One region of the Aeribacillus sp. JST-2 genome, then DNA from elsewhere that is predicted to be linked to it. Evidence: predicted binding sites of a transcription regulator. Region 1 holds the regulator's gene; the other holds the start of a gene.
What was found. The regulator Rex, encoded in region 1, represses fermentation and respiration genes when NADH is low (regulators of the CRP and FNR family bind a similar motif). The targets are predictions, from matches to a motif close to TTGTGAAATATTTCACAA.
Positions count from the first base shown of each region.

Region 2: the regulator Rex is predicted to act here: its motif matches at 2,700-2,717, upstream of AC0KTX_RS09095 (nitrate reductase subunit alpha).

Region 1 covers NZ_JBVVUU010000016.1:48,199-56,026, reverse strand. Annotated here, with positions in the region: gene AC0KTX_RS10010 (ABC-F family ATP-binding cassette domain-containing protein) at 1-1,681, opposite strand, end outside; gene AC0KTX_RS10005 (redox-sensing transcriptional repressor Rex) at 2,009-2,650, shown strand; gene tatA (twin-arginine translocase TatA/TatE family subunit) at 2,666-2,842, shown strand; gene tatC (twin-arginine translocase subunit TatC) at 2,861-3,610, shown strand; gene AC0KTX_RS09990 (YdiK family protein) at 3,745-3,900, opposite strand; gene AC0KTX_RS09985 (lysostaphin resistance A-like protein) at 3,947-4,681, opposite strand; gene groES (co-chaperone GroES) at 4,930-5,214, shown strand; gene groL (chaperonin GroEL) at 5,272-6,897, shown strand; partial or broken gene bglA (6-phospho-beta-glucosidase BglA) at 7,402-7,828, shown strand, end outside.
Region 2 covers NZ_JBVVUU010000013.1:62,863-70,690, forward strand. Annotated here, with positions in the region: gene AC0KTX_RS09065 (molybdopterin molybdotransferase MoeA) at 1-109, shown strand, start outside; gene mobB (molybdopterin-guanine dinucleotide biosynthesis protein B) at 103-597, shown strand; gene AC0KTX_RS09075 (molybdenum cofactor biosynthesis protein MoaE) at 625-1,080, shown strand; gene moaD (molybdopterin converting factor subunit 1) at 1,077-1,310, shown strand; gene moaC (cyclic pyranopterin monophosphate synthase MoaC) at 1,315-1,836, shown strand; gene AC0KTX_RS09090 (Crp/Fnr family transcriptional regulator) at 1,817-2,506, shown strand; gene AC0KTX_RS09095 (nitrate reductase subunit alpha) at 2,787-6,467, shown strand; gene narH (nitrate reductase subunit beta) at 6,457-7,828, shown strand, end outside.

The DNA.
Region 1 (7,828 bases):
GTTTTCGATTCTCGCTTTCATCCAACATTTTTTCCGATTGAGTCCATTTTTTAAGCTCGGCCATTTCAGCTTTTTTTTCGATGTAATAATCATAGTCGCCTAAATATTCCGTTATCCCATTTGTGGATAATTCAAATATTTTTGTGGCAATTTTGTTAATAAAATAACGGTCGTGGGAAACAAAAAGAATTGTTCCCGGATAATCGATCAAGGCATTTTCCAATACTTCTTTGCTGTCCAGATCAAGGTGGTTTGTCGGCTCATCCATGACAAGGAAATTAGCTTTTTTCAGCATCAGTTTTGCGAGCGCAAGACGAGCCTTCTCGCCCCCGCTTAAAGAGGAGACTGTTTTTAGAACATCATCACCGGAAAATAAAAAATTGCCTAAAACGGTTCGAATCTCCTTTTCCGTTTTTTCTGGATAATCATCCCATAGTTCATGAAGAACACGCTTTGACGATGTTAAATCAGCTTGTTCTTGGTCGTAATAGCCGATTTTTACATTTGAACCGAATTCAATTTTCCCTTCCAGTGGTTTTAACCGATGAAGGATGGTCTTTAATAATGTCGATTTTCCGATGCCGTTTGGTCCAATTAATGCAACGGCATCTTTTCGATGAATGAAAAAGCTTATGCCTGATGCGATCGTTGTTTGGCCATCGTAAGAAAGCGCTAAATCAGATGCTTTCAATACATCATTTCCGCTTTGCCGTTCGATTTCGAAGGAAAAGCGGGCTGATTTCTCGCCGCTGTTTGGTTTATCGATCAATTCCATTTTTTCAAGCATTTTTCTCCGGCTTTGAGCTCTTTTTGTCGTTGAAGCTCTTGCCAGATTTCGTTGAATAAATTCTTTCATTCGGGCGATTTCCTCTTGCTGCTTTTCATATTGTTTCATTTCCCGTTCGTAATTTTCCGCCTTTTGCCTTAAATAGGCGCTGTAGTTTCCAACATACTTCGTGCAAATAGTTTGGGAAATTTCATATATCACTTGAACGACGTTATCCAAGAAATAGCGGTCATGGGAAACAATAAGCACAGCTCCATCATAGCTTTGCAAATAACGCTCAAGCCAGCTTAACGTCTCCATATCAAGATGGTTTGTCGGTTCATCAAGGATAAGCAAATCGGGATTTGTCAAAAGAAGCTTGCCAAGCGCTAATCTAGTCTTTTGGCCTCCGCTTAAAACGGAAATTTTGGTTGAGTAATCATAATCGGAGAAGCCTAATCCATGCAAAACGGAGCGGATGTCCGCCTCGTATTGGTATCCGCCTTTTTCTTTAAATGAATGTTGAAGCAAATCATATTCTTTCATGAAACGTTCCAGTTGGCTGCTTCCTGTAGAGGGATTTATTTCCGCCATTTTTTGTTCAAGGTGTCTCATCTGTTTTTCCATTTTTCGAAGGTCTTCGAATACCGTCAGCATTTCTTCCCAAATCGAACGATCTGATTCCAACCCTGCATTTTGGGCCAGATAACCAATTGTTAAGTCCTTCGGATTTACGATTTCACCTGAATCATATGACATCTCACCGGCAATGATTTTTAATAAAGTTGATTTTCCAGCGCCGTTTCGTCCCACGAGAGCAATTTTATCTCCCGTTTGGATTTCAAGTTTAATATTCGATAGAATAAGATCAGCGCCAAAATATTTCGTAATTTGGTTTAGCTGCAATAACATCATGTTTGTTCACCTCAATCTATGATAGGATTAGTGTAGCTCATAGATTCTCATTCGAGCAAGAAAAGGTCAAGAAATTGTAACAATCATCCAAAAGACAATATGAAAAAAATAGTGTATAGTTTTAATGTAGAGCAGAGTAAAGGCTAAAACGGCTGCGCATTTAAGATGGAGAAGAGCATAGAGCAATTATGCGAACAAAAAAATTGTAAAATTATAGAAACTACTACGTGGAAGCGTTAACACGATCCGCAGTTTTAAACAGCTGTGACCTGAAATGAATAGTTTCGATCGATATCACTGTTCGTTTGTTGATAGCGAGGGATGAACATGAATCAAGATCAATCTAAAATACCGCAAGCAACTGCCAAAAGGTTGCCATTATATTATCGTTTTTTGCAAAATTTGCACGCATCAGGGAAACAACGTGTTTCCTCAAAGGAGCTGAGCGAAGCAGTCAAAGTAGATTCAGCGACGATAAGAAGAGATTTTTCTTATTTTGGAGCATTAGGCAAAAAAGGTTATGGATATAATGTGAATTATTTGTTATCATTTTTTAGAAAGACGCTTGATCAAGATGAATTGACAAAAGTCGCCTTGATTGGAGTCGGAAATTTAGGAACCGCTTTTTTAAAATACAATTTTACGAAAAATAATAACACACAAATTGTGGTTGCTTTTGATGTTCAAGAAGATAAAATAGGAAAGGAAGTTGGGGGAGTTCCTGTCTATCATTTGAATGAACTGGAAACCGTTTTGCCGGAAGACGTGCCGGTAGCCATTTTAACAGTTCCGGCTACAGAGGCGCAAAGCATTACTGATCGTTTAGTGAAAAAAGGAATTAAAGGAATATTGAATTTTACGCCGGCCCGCCTGAATGTTCCGGAAAACATTCGCATCCATCATATTGATTTATCTGTCGAACTGCAGGCGCTTGCATATTTTTTGAAGCATTATTCTGATGAACAATAAAGGAGTGTTCGCATTATGCCGACAATCGGACCTGGGAGCCTGATCCTCATCATCATTGCAGCTCTTCTTATTTTCGGACCGAAAAAACTCCCTGAACTTGGAAAAGCCGCAGGGGATACGTTAAAAGAATTTAAAAAAGCGACAAAAGGATTAACGGACGATAAAGAGGATGAAAAGAAAAAAGAAGAGTGAAAGAATGGATGAAACGTTATGAAAGATAAAAACATGTCTGTGTTGGAACATATAGCAGAGTTGAGAAAACGGCTGATCATTGTAGTCGTTTTCTTTTTCATTGCCTTCATTGCCGGTTTTTTCTTGGCCAAGCCGATCATCGTTTATTTACAGCAGACAAGCGAAGCCAAGCGTTTTGTATTAAATGCCTTTCGCCCCGCTGACCCGTTAATGGTGTATATGCAGTTTACTTTCATTATCGCCGTTGTTTTAACTTTGCCCGTTTTATTTTATCAGTTGTGGGCTTTTATCAGCCCAGGGCTTTATGAAAAAGAAAGGCGAGTGACGTTAAGCTATATTCCCATTTCGCTCATATTGTTTTTTTCAGGTGTAGCGTTCTCTTATTTCGTTTTGTTTCCGTTTGTCATAGATTTTATGGAGCGTATTGCTGATGATTTAAACATTGAGCAAATGATCGGGATCAATGAATATTTTCGGTTTTTGCTGCAGTTAACATTGCCGTTTGGTCTGTTATTCGAATTGCCCGTTGTCATTATGTTTTTCACAAGGCTTGGAATCATCCATCCGGCATTTTTGGTAAAAATCAGAAAATATGCTTATTTTGTTTTGCTCGTCATTGCAGCGATTATTACGCCGCCGGAAATCGTCTCCCATTTAATGGTAACAATTCCGTTGTTGATTTTATATGAAATCAGCATCATTGTTTCAAGATTCGCTTATAAAAGGTCGCAACAATCAAAAGCAAAAGAAGAAAAAAATCCAAAATAAAAGGTGCTGTCCAAAAAACGGTTTTTCAGACGAATTTATGAAAAAAGCAAGACCCAGGAATGCTGTTATATCAACATTCTTGGGTCTTTTACTTGGAAACATGTGAGACTAAAATGAACTTTATAGACAGTCCCTTATTTTTTGTTTTTTCGAAGCTTATAGGAAAAAGCAAACATTCGAAGCGAAACGGCAAAATCAAATGTAGCTAAAACCATCAATATGAATGTCGGGATTGACCACAAACCATCTTTTGCGCTTTGTATTGCCAAATATGTAAATAAAACTCCCATGGTGAAATAAAATAGTCCCATGGAATTCGGATTTAACTTCATACTCTCAGATGCCTCCAATAATTGTTTGAATTTGTTCCATTTGTTGAATCATGTTTTCAATGTCGTCGCGAAATATCGTTTGAATGAGCACAACGATCGTATTCATCATTGTATGGGCAAAAATAGGAACTAAAATTCGTTTTGTTTTGACATATAAAAAGGCAAACGTAAATCCCATCGAAGCATAAAGCAATATGTGTTCGGGCTCGCCATGGACGATCGCAAACAGCAAGGAACTGACAAGAGCGCCGATAAAGAAGTTTGTTTTACGATAGATAGCGCCAAAAATAATTTTTCGAAAGATGATTTCTTCCAAGATCGGGCCTATTATCGATGTGACAATGATCAAATAAGGCGTTACTTCTATCAGATCAATGATCAGCTGAGTGTTTTCCGATCCAGGGCGAATGTTAAATATATATACTTCGATATTTGCGGCAATCGTTTGGACGAAAAAAGCTAAAAAGACTCCCAAAACAGCCCATGCGACAGACTCTGCTGCTGGCGCCGCCTGAATATGGCGTTCTTTGTTTTTGACATCATGGCGGAGGAAAAATAATATCAGTAAAAGCGCTATTGTGAAACTGACAATCGACCAATAGGCTTGAGCTTGAAATAAGCTGTTATTCGGATTCTCGTCCGCACCAATTCCCAGTTTATAAAAAAGCGGCACACCGACAAAAGCAGACAACTGCATAATGGTATACGTAATGATAATCCACCAATCTTGTTTTTTCACCAATGCGTTCCCCTTTAAAAAAATTTATAAATTTATTTTAGCATAAACCGATCGTCAACATTGAGAGAGAATTTTAGATAGAACCGGCCTGTTATTATTTTGCAGCGCCGAGAAATTTTTTTAAAAGATACTTGAAAAATGAATTAGGTTTCTTTAATATAATAATTGGTGTTAGCACTCTATAATAACGAGTGCTAATAAAAAGGCAAATTTTATAAATCTCAAAAGATTTGAGGAGGTTGTTTCCCTTGTTAAAGCCATTAGGTGATCGCGTTGTTATTGAACTTGTTGAGACAGAAGAAAAAACAGCAAGCGGTATCGTTTTGCCTGACACTGCGAAAGAAAAACCGCAGGAAGGCAAAGTAATAGCAGTCGGCTCAGGTCGTGTATTAGATAATGGTGAACGAGTAGCACCTGAAGTTGCTGTTGGCGATCGCATTATCTTCTCAAAATATGCAGGCACTGAAGTAAAATACGAAGGCAAAGAATACTTAATTTTGCGCGAAAGCGACATTTTAGCTGTGATTGGTTAATGGCAGCCACAGCTTGGATATCATAATGAAATAAAATTTTGAGGAGGTTTTCGCAACATGGCAAAGGAAATTAAATTTAGTGAAGAAGCTCGTCGTGCAATGCTGCGCGGTGTTGATAAATTAGCAGATGCTGTTAAAGTAACATTGGGTCCGAAAGGCCGCAACGTTGTACTTGAGAAAAAATTCGGTTCGCCGTTAATTACTAACGACGGGGTAACAATTGCAAAAGAGATCGAATTGGAAGATCCTTTTGAAAACATGGGAGCAAAATTAGTTGCAGAAGTTGCCAGCAAAACAAATGATGTAGCAGGGGACGGTACTACAACTGCAACAGTTTTGGCGCAAGCGATGATCCGCGAAGGTCTTAAAAACGTAACAGCCGGCGCAAATCCTATGGGCGTTCGCAAAGGTATTGAAAAGGCAGTAGCAGTTGCTGTGGAAGAATTAAAAAATATCTCTAAACCAATTGAAGGAAAAGATTCTATCGCACAAGTTGCTGCCATTTCAGCTGCTGATGAAGAAGTAGGACAATTAATCGCTGAAGCAATGGAGCGCGTTGGCAACGACGGTGTCATCACAATTGAAGAATCAAAAGGTTTCTCAACAGAACTTGATGTTGTAGAAGGTATGCAATTCGACCGCGGCTACGCTTCTCCATATATGGTAACAGATTCCGACAAAATGGAAGCTGTTCTTGAAAATCCATATATCTTAATTACTGACAAAAAAATCTCTAACATTCAAGAAATTTTGCCTGTATTAGAACAAGTTGTCCAACAAGGCAAACCGTTGTTAATTATCGCTGAAGATGTTGAAGGCGAAGCTTTAGCTACATTGGTTGTGAACAAACTTCGCGGCACATTCAATGCTGTTGCTGTAAAAGCTCCAGGATTCGGCGACCGCCGCAAAGCGATGTTGGAAGATATCGCAATCCTAACTGACGGTGAAGTCATCACGGAAGACCTTGGATTAGATCTTAAGAGCGCCAATATTTCTCAATTAGGACGCGCTGCAAAAGTTGTTGTTACGAAAGAAACAACTACAATTGTTGAAGGCGCAGGAGCAAGCGATAAAATCGCAGCTCGCGTAAATCAAATTAAAGCTCAATTAGAAGAAACAACTTCCGAATTCGATAAAGAAAAACTTCAAGAGCGCTTGGCAAAACTGGCTGGCGGGGTAGCAGTCATCAAAGTTGGCGCCGCTACTGAAACAGAATTGAAAGAACGCAAACTTCGCATCGAAGACGCTCTGAACTCCACTCGTGCAGCTGTGGAAGAAGGTATCGTCTCCGGCGGTGGTACAGCTCTAGTAAATGTATACAACAAAGTGGCTGAAATTGAAGCAGAAGGCGACATTCAAACTGGCGTCAACATCGTGCTTCGCGCATTAGAAGAACCTGTTCGCCAAATCGCCCATAACGCTGGCCTAGAAGGCTCTGTCATTGTTGAACGCTTGAAAAAAGAAGAAGTCGGCGTCGGCTTTAACGCTGCAACAGGCGAATGGGTGAACATGATTGAAGCCGGAATCGTTGACCCGACAAAAGTTACTCGTTCCGCTCTGCAAAACGCAGCTTCTGTTGCCGCTATGTTCTTAACAACTGAGGCAGTAGTGGCTGACAAACCGGAAGAAAACAAAGGTAACGGCGGTATGCCTGACATGGGCGGAATGGGCGGCATGATGTAATTTGACAAAAAACCCCTTGATTTCAAGGGGTTTTTTTCATGACTATGTCGATTTGGTACCGTTGTGGTGACGAAACTGAAAAAATGATGCTAAAACTAAAATCTCAGAGGCTTCTCATAAGTTCTGAGTTGCTCCCCTTAAGATAGGCAGCCTAAAGGGAAGTTTTTCGATGCATAAAGAATTCAATAATTGTATGCTTATGAAAACAGAGATTGAACTGTTCAAGAGCTTTGTATGAGATTCATTCATGCAATGGGGAAAGAATTTTGAGGATACTCTGTGTCAAATAGACAATATTTATAAAAACTAGGCAACCTTACTTCTTTTTTCAATTGGGGTAAGGCTGTTCATCTTATCCTAGTCAAGTCCAAATTATTTTCTTTATGTCCTCTTCGATCTACTGGTTCTAACGGGGCTGTCTGAAATGAGACGTTTTTTCTTCACTTGCTTTTGTACGTTTTCCATTTTTCTCTGAAGGCATGCCGGCGGATGCCGGCTACTTGATATTTCTTTCCTGATGTACAAGTTCGTGGATATTACCCGAACTACGCTTTGAAAGAATTTGAACGGGAAGGATATAACATCAAGTTCGAAGACGGCGATGAAGAAATTTTAAGAAACGGCACTGTTGACTATTTAGGTTTTAGTTATTATATGTCGACAACCGTGAAAAGCGATGTAGAAAATGATAATACAGCAAATATCGTTAATGGCGGCTTGCCTAATAGTGCAGAAAATCCGTATATTCAATCAAGTGAATGGGGCTGGCCGATTGATCCAACCGGTTTAAGATATACATTAAACCGTTTTTATGATCGATACCAAATTCCATTATTTATTGTAGAAAATGGTTTTGGTGCTGTCGATACGTTAGAAAAGGATGGTTCTGTCCATGACCCGCAAAGAATCGAATATTTAAAAGCGCATATTG
Region 2 (7,828 bases), on a different contig from region 1:
CAATAGTTTGACCGTCTTGCCAGGGGGGACAAGAGGCTATCGAGCGGGAACCGAAGTGGATGTGCTGTTAACAGAAGATGAAGAAGGAGCCCCTATTTGGCAATGTTAATTATGCAAGTTGTCGGCTATCAAAACAGCGGCAAAACTACCATTATCGAAAAATGCGTCAAAGAGTTTGCTTTCCTCGGTATTAAAGTCGGTGTGCTGAAGCATCACGGCCACGGAGGCACTCCCGACGTATATCAAAAAGATTCCGTTCGCCATTTTCAAGCAGGTGCAAAAGTTTCCGCTGTTGCAGGGGAAGGGGCGCTCTTGTTGCATGCAAGGATTGATGAAAGCAAATCTATAATGAAATTCATTGAGCTTTATCAACATTTTTTTGAAATCGAGGTTTTGTTTATTGAAGGGTATAAAAAATTATCCTATCCTAAAATCGTTTGTCTTCGTGATGAAAATGACTTGGATTTGCTTGAACTTCCAAACATTCAAGCAATCGCAAGCAGAAAACCGATGAAAAAGAAACGATCGTTCATCCTCGGTCAGGATGATGACCTGCTAATAAACTGGTTAAAAAATTATCTGCATTTAAACCGATAAAATGTGAAAGGAGGCGTCTTGCAAAAAATGTTTCATATTGTCCGTGAACCGATTAATGTGTCCAGTGTGATCGACCATGTTGTCGACCGTTCTTCAGGTGCTATTGTGACGTTTGTCGGCACTGTCAGAGAGTTTACCAACGGCAAGAAAACATTGTTTTTGCAATATGAAGCTTACGAATCAATGGCGCAAAAAAAATTGGAACAAATCGGCTCTGAAATAAAAGAGCGTTTTCCGGAAGCAAAAACGGCGATTGTTCACCGCATTGGAAAATTGGAAATTACGGATGTTGCCGTAGCCATTGCTGTTTCAACGCCGCATCGCGATGATGCTTTCAAAGCATGCCGGCTTGCAATCGAACGAATCAAGGAAATCGTTCCGATATGGAAAAAAGAACACTGGGAAGATGGCGAAATGTGGGTAGGCAATCAAAAAGGAACTGTTTCATATCAAAATGGCTTTCCTGAGGAGTTGATGGAATGATCCGCCTGTTGCTGTTTGCCCATTTAAAAGAGCAATTGCAAAAAGACGAACTTTTGCTCCCGTACCAAAATATAACTGTTAAACAACTTCGGGACATTTTAAAAAACGACTATTCAATATCGGCATCCTCATCGATCATGGTTGCCGTTAATGAAGAATTTGCTGCAGAGGAGGATGTGATAGGCGATGGAGACGTCGTCGCCTTGATTCCTCCAATAAGTGGAGGGTAAAAGAATGAACTCATTTTCACATCTGAACGAACAAGGACGCGCAAGAATGGTCGATATTTCAGAAAAAGACACAACGGTCAGAACCGCCCATGCCGTTTCCAGTGTTCTTGTTGCAAAAGAAGTGTATGAAAAAATTCGGCAAGGGCAAATCAAAAAAGGAGACGTACTCTCAGTGGCTCAAGTTGCCGGTATCATGGCGGCAAAACGAACTGCCGATATTATTCCAATGTGCCATCCGATCGCATTGACAGCGGTGGACATTCACTTTCAATGGCAAGTTGATGAAAATCGTTATCAATTGGTGATCCATGCATTTGCCAAAACAAAAGGCAGTACAGGAGTGGAAATGGAAGCATTAACAGCTGCCAGTGTATGCGCCTTGACTGTCTATGATATGTGCAAAGCTATTGATAAAGGCATGATCATTGGTCAGACTTATTTGGTTGAGAAAACCGGCGGAAAAAACGGTGACTTTTTCCGAAAAGATTTAAAAAATGGTGATCAAAATGGCGAACACATTGAATGACCAACATTTAGAATCATTAAAAAAGTTGGCTTATTTAAAAGAAAAAGTTAAAAAAGGAACGTTTTTGTTCCAAGAAGGACAAGTCGGCGAAAACTTTTTTGTTGTCTCACGTGGTAAATTTCAAATCAGCAAATTTTCCGGAGACGGAAAAGAATTGTGTCTGCGTTTATGTGGACCGAACGCAGTAATGGGCGAATTAATGATTTTTTCCAATAACGGCCGATATTTATTTAATTGCCGTGCATTGGAAGATAGTGAAGTCTTAATCATCTACAATAAAACGATTGAAAAAGAACTTTTGAAAAATTCGGCGTTTGCTGTTGAGTTTTTAAAAATGATGACGGAACATTTCCGCAAGCAGCATACGAAATTTCGAGACCTTGTATTATATGGAAAAAAGGGCGCACTTTATTCCACCTTAATACGGATGTCAAATAGTTATGGTGTGAAAATTAGCAGCGGAATTTTATTAGATGTTTCAATCACCCATCAAGATTTAGCTAATTTCAGTTCAACATCACGCGAAAGTGTTAACCGCGAGTTAAATGCCTTAAAGTCAAAAGGCATTGTCTCGTTCAAAGGGAGAAAAATCATCATTCATAATCTCGATTATTTAAAAAAGCAAATCAATTGTGAAGATTGTCCAAAATCTTATTGCAATATTGAATAACCGTCAGGAAGACCGGCAGAATGCCGGCTTTTTTTTGCAAATTCAGGAAAATGGGGCAGGCTTCTTTCCATTGAAGGATCGTAAAGGAAACTGTGATAAACTGCCGCTTGTCGACCAAAAGGGAACGGCTTTTTCTTTTATGGGAAAAAGATTTTATCACGTTTTTTCGACATATTTGTGAAAACAGCAATGTTTGTGATGTGTATCACATTTATTTATTTCCGTACTTTTTATAGTGAAAGAAAGGATAAAAGGGATAAAAGAAAAGGAGTGAACAGCGTTGGCAAATGGGAAATCGTTTTTTAAAAAATTAACATATATCCAACCTATTGAAAAATACTCAGAAGGTCATAGCCAGTTATCAAATGAGGATCGTGATTGGGAAAACGTATATCGGAGAAGATGGCAGCACGATAAAGTAGTTCGTTCAACCCATGGCGTAAACTGTACAGGTTCATGCAGTTGGAACATTTATGTGAAGGACGGGATTGTTACATGGGAGGGCCAGCAGCTGGATTATCCAAGTACAGGACCGGATATGCCTGATTTTGAACCTAGAGGCTGTCCGCGCGGGGCAAGCTTTTCTTGGTATATTTACAGTCCGTTGCGTGTCAAATATCCGTATGTTCGCGGCGTTTTATGGAGTATGTGGCGCGAAGCTCTTAGAAAGCATGAAACACCGATAGAAGCATGGAAAAGCATTGTAGAAAATCCGGAAAAAGCAAATCAATATAAACAAGCACGCGGTAAAGGAGGGTTTGTGCGTGCAAAATGGGATGAAGTGCTCCAACTTGTTGCCGCCTCTTTGCTTTATACTGTCATTAAATACGGTCCAGACCGCAACATCGGTTTTTCGCCGATCCCAGCAATGTCGATGTTGAGCTATGCCGGCGGTTCACGTTTCATGTCTCTCATCGGGGGTCCAATGCTAAGTTTTTATGACTGGTATGCCGATTTGCCTCCGGCATCGCCGCAAATATGGGGCGATCAAACAGACGTTCCGGAAAGCAGCGACTGGTATAATTCCGGATATATTTTAACATGGGGTTCAAATGTCCCGTTGACAAGAACACCTGATGCCCATTTTTTGGCTGAGGTTCGCTATAAAGGGACAAAAGTTGTTTCGGTCAGTCCCGATTATGCGGAATCAACCAAATTTGCTGATGAATGGCTTAGTGTAAAACCTGGAACGGATGGTGCATTAGCCATGGCGATGGGGCATGTTATTTTAAAAGAATATTATGTCGATCGTAAAGTCGATTACTTTATCCATTACGCAAAACAATATACAGATTTCCCTTTTTTAGTGACGCTGACAAAACAGAAAAACGGACAATTTGTTCAAGACCGCTTTTTAAATGCAGCGGATGTTGGACTGGAGACAAAGAATGGTGAATGGAAACCGCTCGTTTGGAATGAAAAAACCGAAATGTATGCCATTCCAAATGGAACAATCGGTTCCCGCTGGGAAAATAACGGAACATGGAACTTGAAACTCGAGGACGAACAAACAGGCGAAGCAATCGAACCGCTCTTGTCTTTCCTTGGAACTGAAGATGAATTGGCAACAATTCAAATACCTTATTTTTCTGTTGAAGGAAATCATATTTTGCATCGAAAAGTTCCGGTAAAAAAACTTAATACAAAAAATGGAGAACTGTTTATCACGACCGTTTATGATTTAGTGTTGGCCAATTATGGCGTTGACCGCGGCATAGGCGGCGATGTCGCCAAAACGTATGATGAGAATGCAGCCTTTTCTCCGGCTTGGCAAGAAACCATTACAGGAGTAAACAGGGAAAAAGCAGTTCAAATCGCCCGCGAGTTTGCGGAAAATGCAATTGAAACCAACGGCCGTTCGATGATCATTGTCGGCGCTGGGATCAATCATTGGTTTCATTCAGATATTTTATACAGAGCCGTTTTAAATCTTGTGTTATTTGTTGGAGCTCAAGGCGTAAACGGTGGAGGCTGGGCCCATTATGTCGGGCAGGAAAAGCTGAGACCTGTAGAGGGTTTTCAAACGATTGCGATGGCCCGTGACTGGCAAATGCCTCCAAAATTGCAAAACGGAACGTCTTTCTTTTATTTCGCTACCGATCAATGGCGTTATGAAGAGTCATCGGTGGATGGTCTTGTTTCTCCGTTGCAGGATAAAGCGAGATACCACCATCACGCTGACTACAATGTGCTGGCCGTGAGACTCGGCTGGCTGCCCTCTTATCCGACTTTTGAAAAAAGCGGAATTCAGCTGTACAACGAGGCTATTTCATCAGGAGCGAAAACATTGGAAGATATCAGAAAGTTTGTTGCCAACGAGCTTAAAGAAAGAAGACTAAAATTTGCTATTGAAGATCCGGATCATGAAAAAAATTTTCCCCGCAATTTAATTGTTTGGCGGGCAAATTTAATTTCCAGCTCAGGCAAGGGGCATGAATATTTCTTGAAACATTTGCTCGGTGCTGCAAACGGATTGTTAAATGATGACGGCGATTCGGTGCGGCCTTCGGAAATTAACTGGCCTGAAAAAGCTCCGGAAGGGAAATTGGACTTATTGGTCAATTTGGATTTTCGCATGGCTGGAACGGCGTTATATTCTGATATTGTCCTTCCAGCCGCTACTTGGTATGAAAAACATGATTTAAGCAGTACTGATATGCACCCATTTGTACACCCGTTCAATCCGGCCATTGCTTCACCGTGGGAAGCACGCACCGATTGGGAAATTTTCAAATCATTAGCAAAAGCCGTTTCAGATCTGGCAAAAGAATTGGACATGAAGCCGGTTAAAGAAATTGTGGCAACACCGCTGCAACACGATACACCGCAAGAAATGGCACAGCCGTTTGGAAAAGTGAAAGACTGGAGCAAGGGCGAAGCGGAAGCTATCCCGGGGAAAACAATGCCGCAATTTCATGTTGTGGAAAGAGATTACACAAAAATTTTTGAAAAAATGATTTCCCTAGGATCGAATGTAACAGCCTCACCTTATGGTGTTAAAGGGATTAACTGGTCTGTTGAAGAGGAGTATGAAAAATTGAAAAAAACGTTAGGAACAATGAAAGAAGGGATTGGCGCAGGCATGCCTGATATCAGTGATGCTAGAAAGGCGGCTGAAGCCATTTTGACGCTCTCATCCACGACAAACGGGCGCATTGCAGTCAAGGCTTGGGAATCTCTTGAGAAAAAAACAAACATGCCTTTAAAAGATTTAGCTGCTGAAAGGGAAGAAGAATGTTTTACGTTTGCACAAATTACGACCCAACCGAGAACTGTGATCACTTCTCCTGCATTTAGCGGCTGCGAAAAAGGCGGAAGACGTTATTCGCCGTTTACAACAAATATTGAACGGCTTATCCCGTTTCGGACATTAACCGGGCGCCAGTCGTTTTATATAGATCATGAAATCATGTTGGAGTTTGGCGAAGCGATGGCAACTTATAAACCAACATTGCAGCATAAACCGTTTCAAGAAAAACGACCTGAAGCGGAAGGAAAAGAAATTACATTGAACTATCTAACTCCACACAACAAATGGTCGATCCACAGCATGTTTTTTGATTCTCAACCGATGCTTACTTTATTCCGCGGCGGTCCAACCATTTGGTTAAATAAGGATGACGCAGCTGAAGCGGATATACAAGACAACGATTGGATCGAATGTTTTAACCGCAATGGCGTTGTGGTCGCACGTGCTGTTGTTTCCCACCGAATTCCAAGAGGAATGGCATTTATGCACCATGCCCAAGATCGCCATATTAATGTTCCTAGTACGAAATTAACAAATAACAGGGGAGGAACACATAATAGTCCAACAAGGATTCATGTGAAACCGACGCACATGATTGGTGGTTATGCTCAGCTGAGCTACGGTTTTAACTATTATGGTCCAACGGGAAACCAGCGCGATTTAAACGTCATCATCCGCAAATTGAAGGAGGTAGATTGGCTTGAAAGTTAAGGCGCAAATTGGAATGGTCATGAATTTAGATAAATGCATCGGCTGCCATACGTGCAGCGTTACATGCAAAAATACTTGGACAAACCGCCTAGGTGCAGAATATATGTACTTTAACAATGTCGAAACAAAACCGGGCATCGGTTACCCGAAAAAATGGGAAGATCAAGAAAAATATAATGGTGGATGGGAATTGGATGAAAATAGGAATCTGCGATTGAAATCCGGTTCCAAAACAAAGCGGATGCTCAACATTTTTTATAACCCGGATTTGCCGACGATTGATGACTATTATGAACCATGGAATTATGATTACGAAACATTAACGAACAGTCCTGAAAAAAAACATCAGCCTGTCGCCCGGCCAAAATCAGTTCTGACGGGGGAATATATGGAAGTGAAATGGGGGCCAAACTGGGAAGATGATTTGGCCGGCGGCAACGTGACAGCACTGGAAGATCCGAATGTCTTAAAAATGGAAAACTCCATTAAGTCCGAATTTGAAGATGTCTTTATGATGTATTTGCCGCGCATTTGTGAACATTGCATCAATCCGTCCTGTGTTTCGGCATGTCCTTCCGGTGCTATGTATAAGCGGGAGGAAGACGGAATTGTTTTGGTTGATCAAAATGCATGCCGCTCATGGAGATTTTGTGTATCCAGCTGCCCCTATAAAAAAGTTTATTTTAACTGGAAGACGAATAAAGCGGAAAAATGTACCCTTTGTTTTCCTCGAATTGAAGCAGGTTTGCCGACTATTTGTTCGGAAACATGCGTTGGCCGCATTCGCTACATTGGCGTCATTCTGTATGATGCCGACAAAGTAAAAGAAGCGGCAAGCGTAACAGACGAGAAATCATTGTATGAATCGCAATTGTCCATTTTCTTAGATCCGAATGAACCTGAAGTCATTCAAAAAGCAAAAGAGGAAGGAATACCGGAAGAATGGATCGAAGCTGCTCAAAAATCGCCTATTTACAAAATGACGGTTGAATGGAAAATTGCTCTTCCACTTCATCCTGAATATCGCACGCTTCCTATGGTTTGGTACATTCCGCCGCTAAGTCCGATTACGAATATGATTGAAGGAAAAGGAAGCAAAGCACATGATATGGACATTTTCCCGGCAATCGACCAAATGAGAATTCCGATCGAGTATTTAGCCAATTTATTGACGGCAGGAGATCAAGAACAAATTCGCACCGTTTTGAAAAAAATGGCTGCAATGCGGATATATATGAGGGCATTGCAAACGAATAAAGTGCCAAACGAAGAAATGATCAAATCGCTCCATTTGACTGGAGAAGCGGTGGAGGAAATGTATCGGCTGCTGGCTATAGCCAAGTACAATGATCGATTTGTTA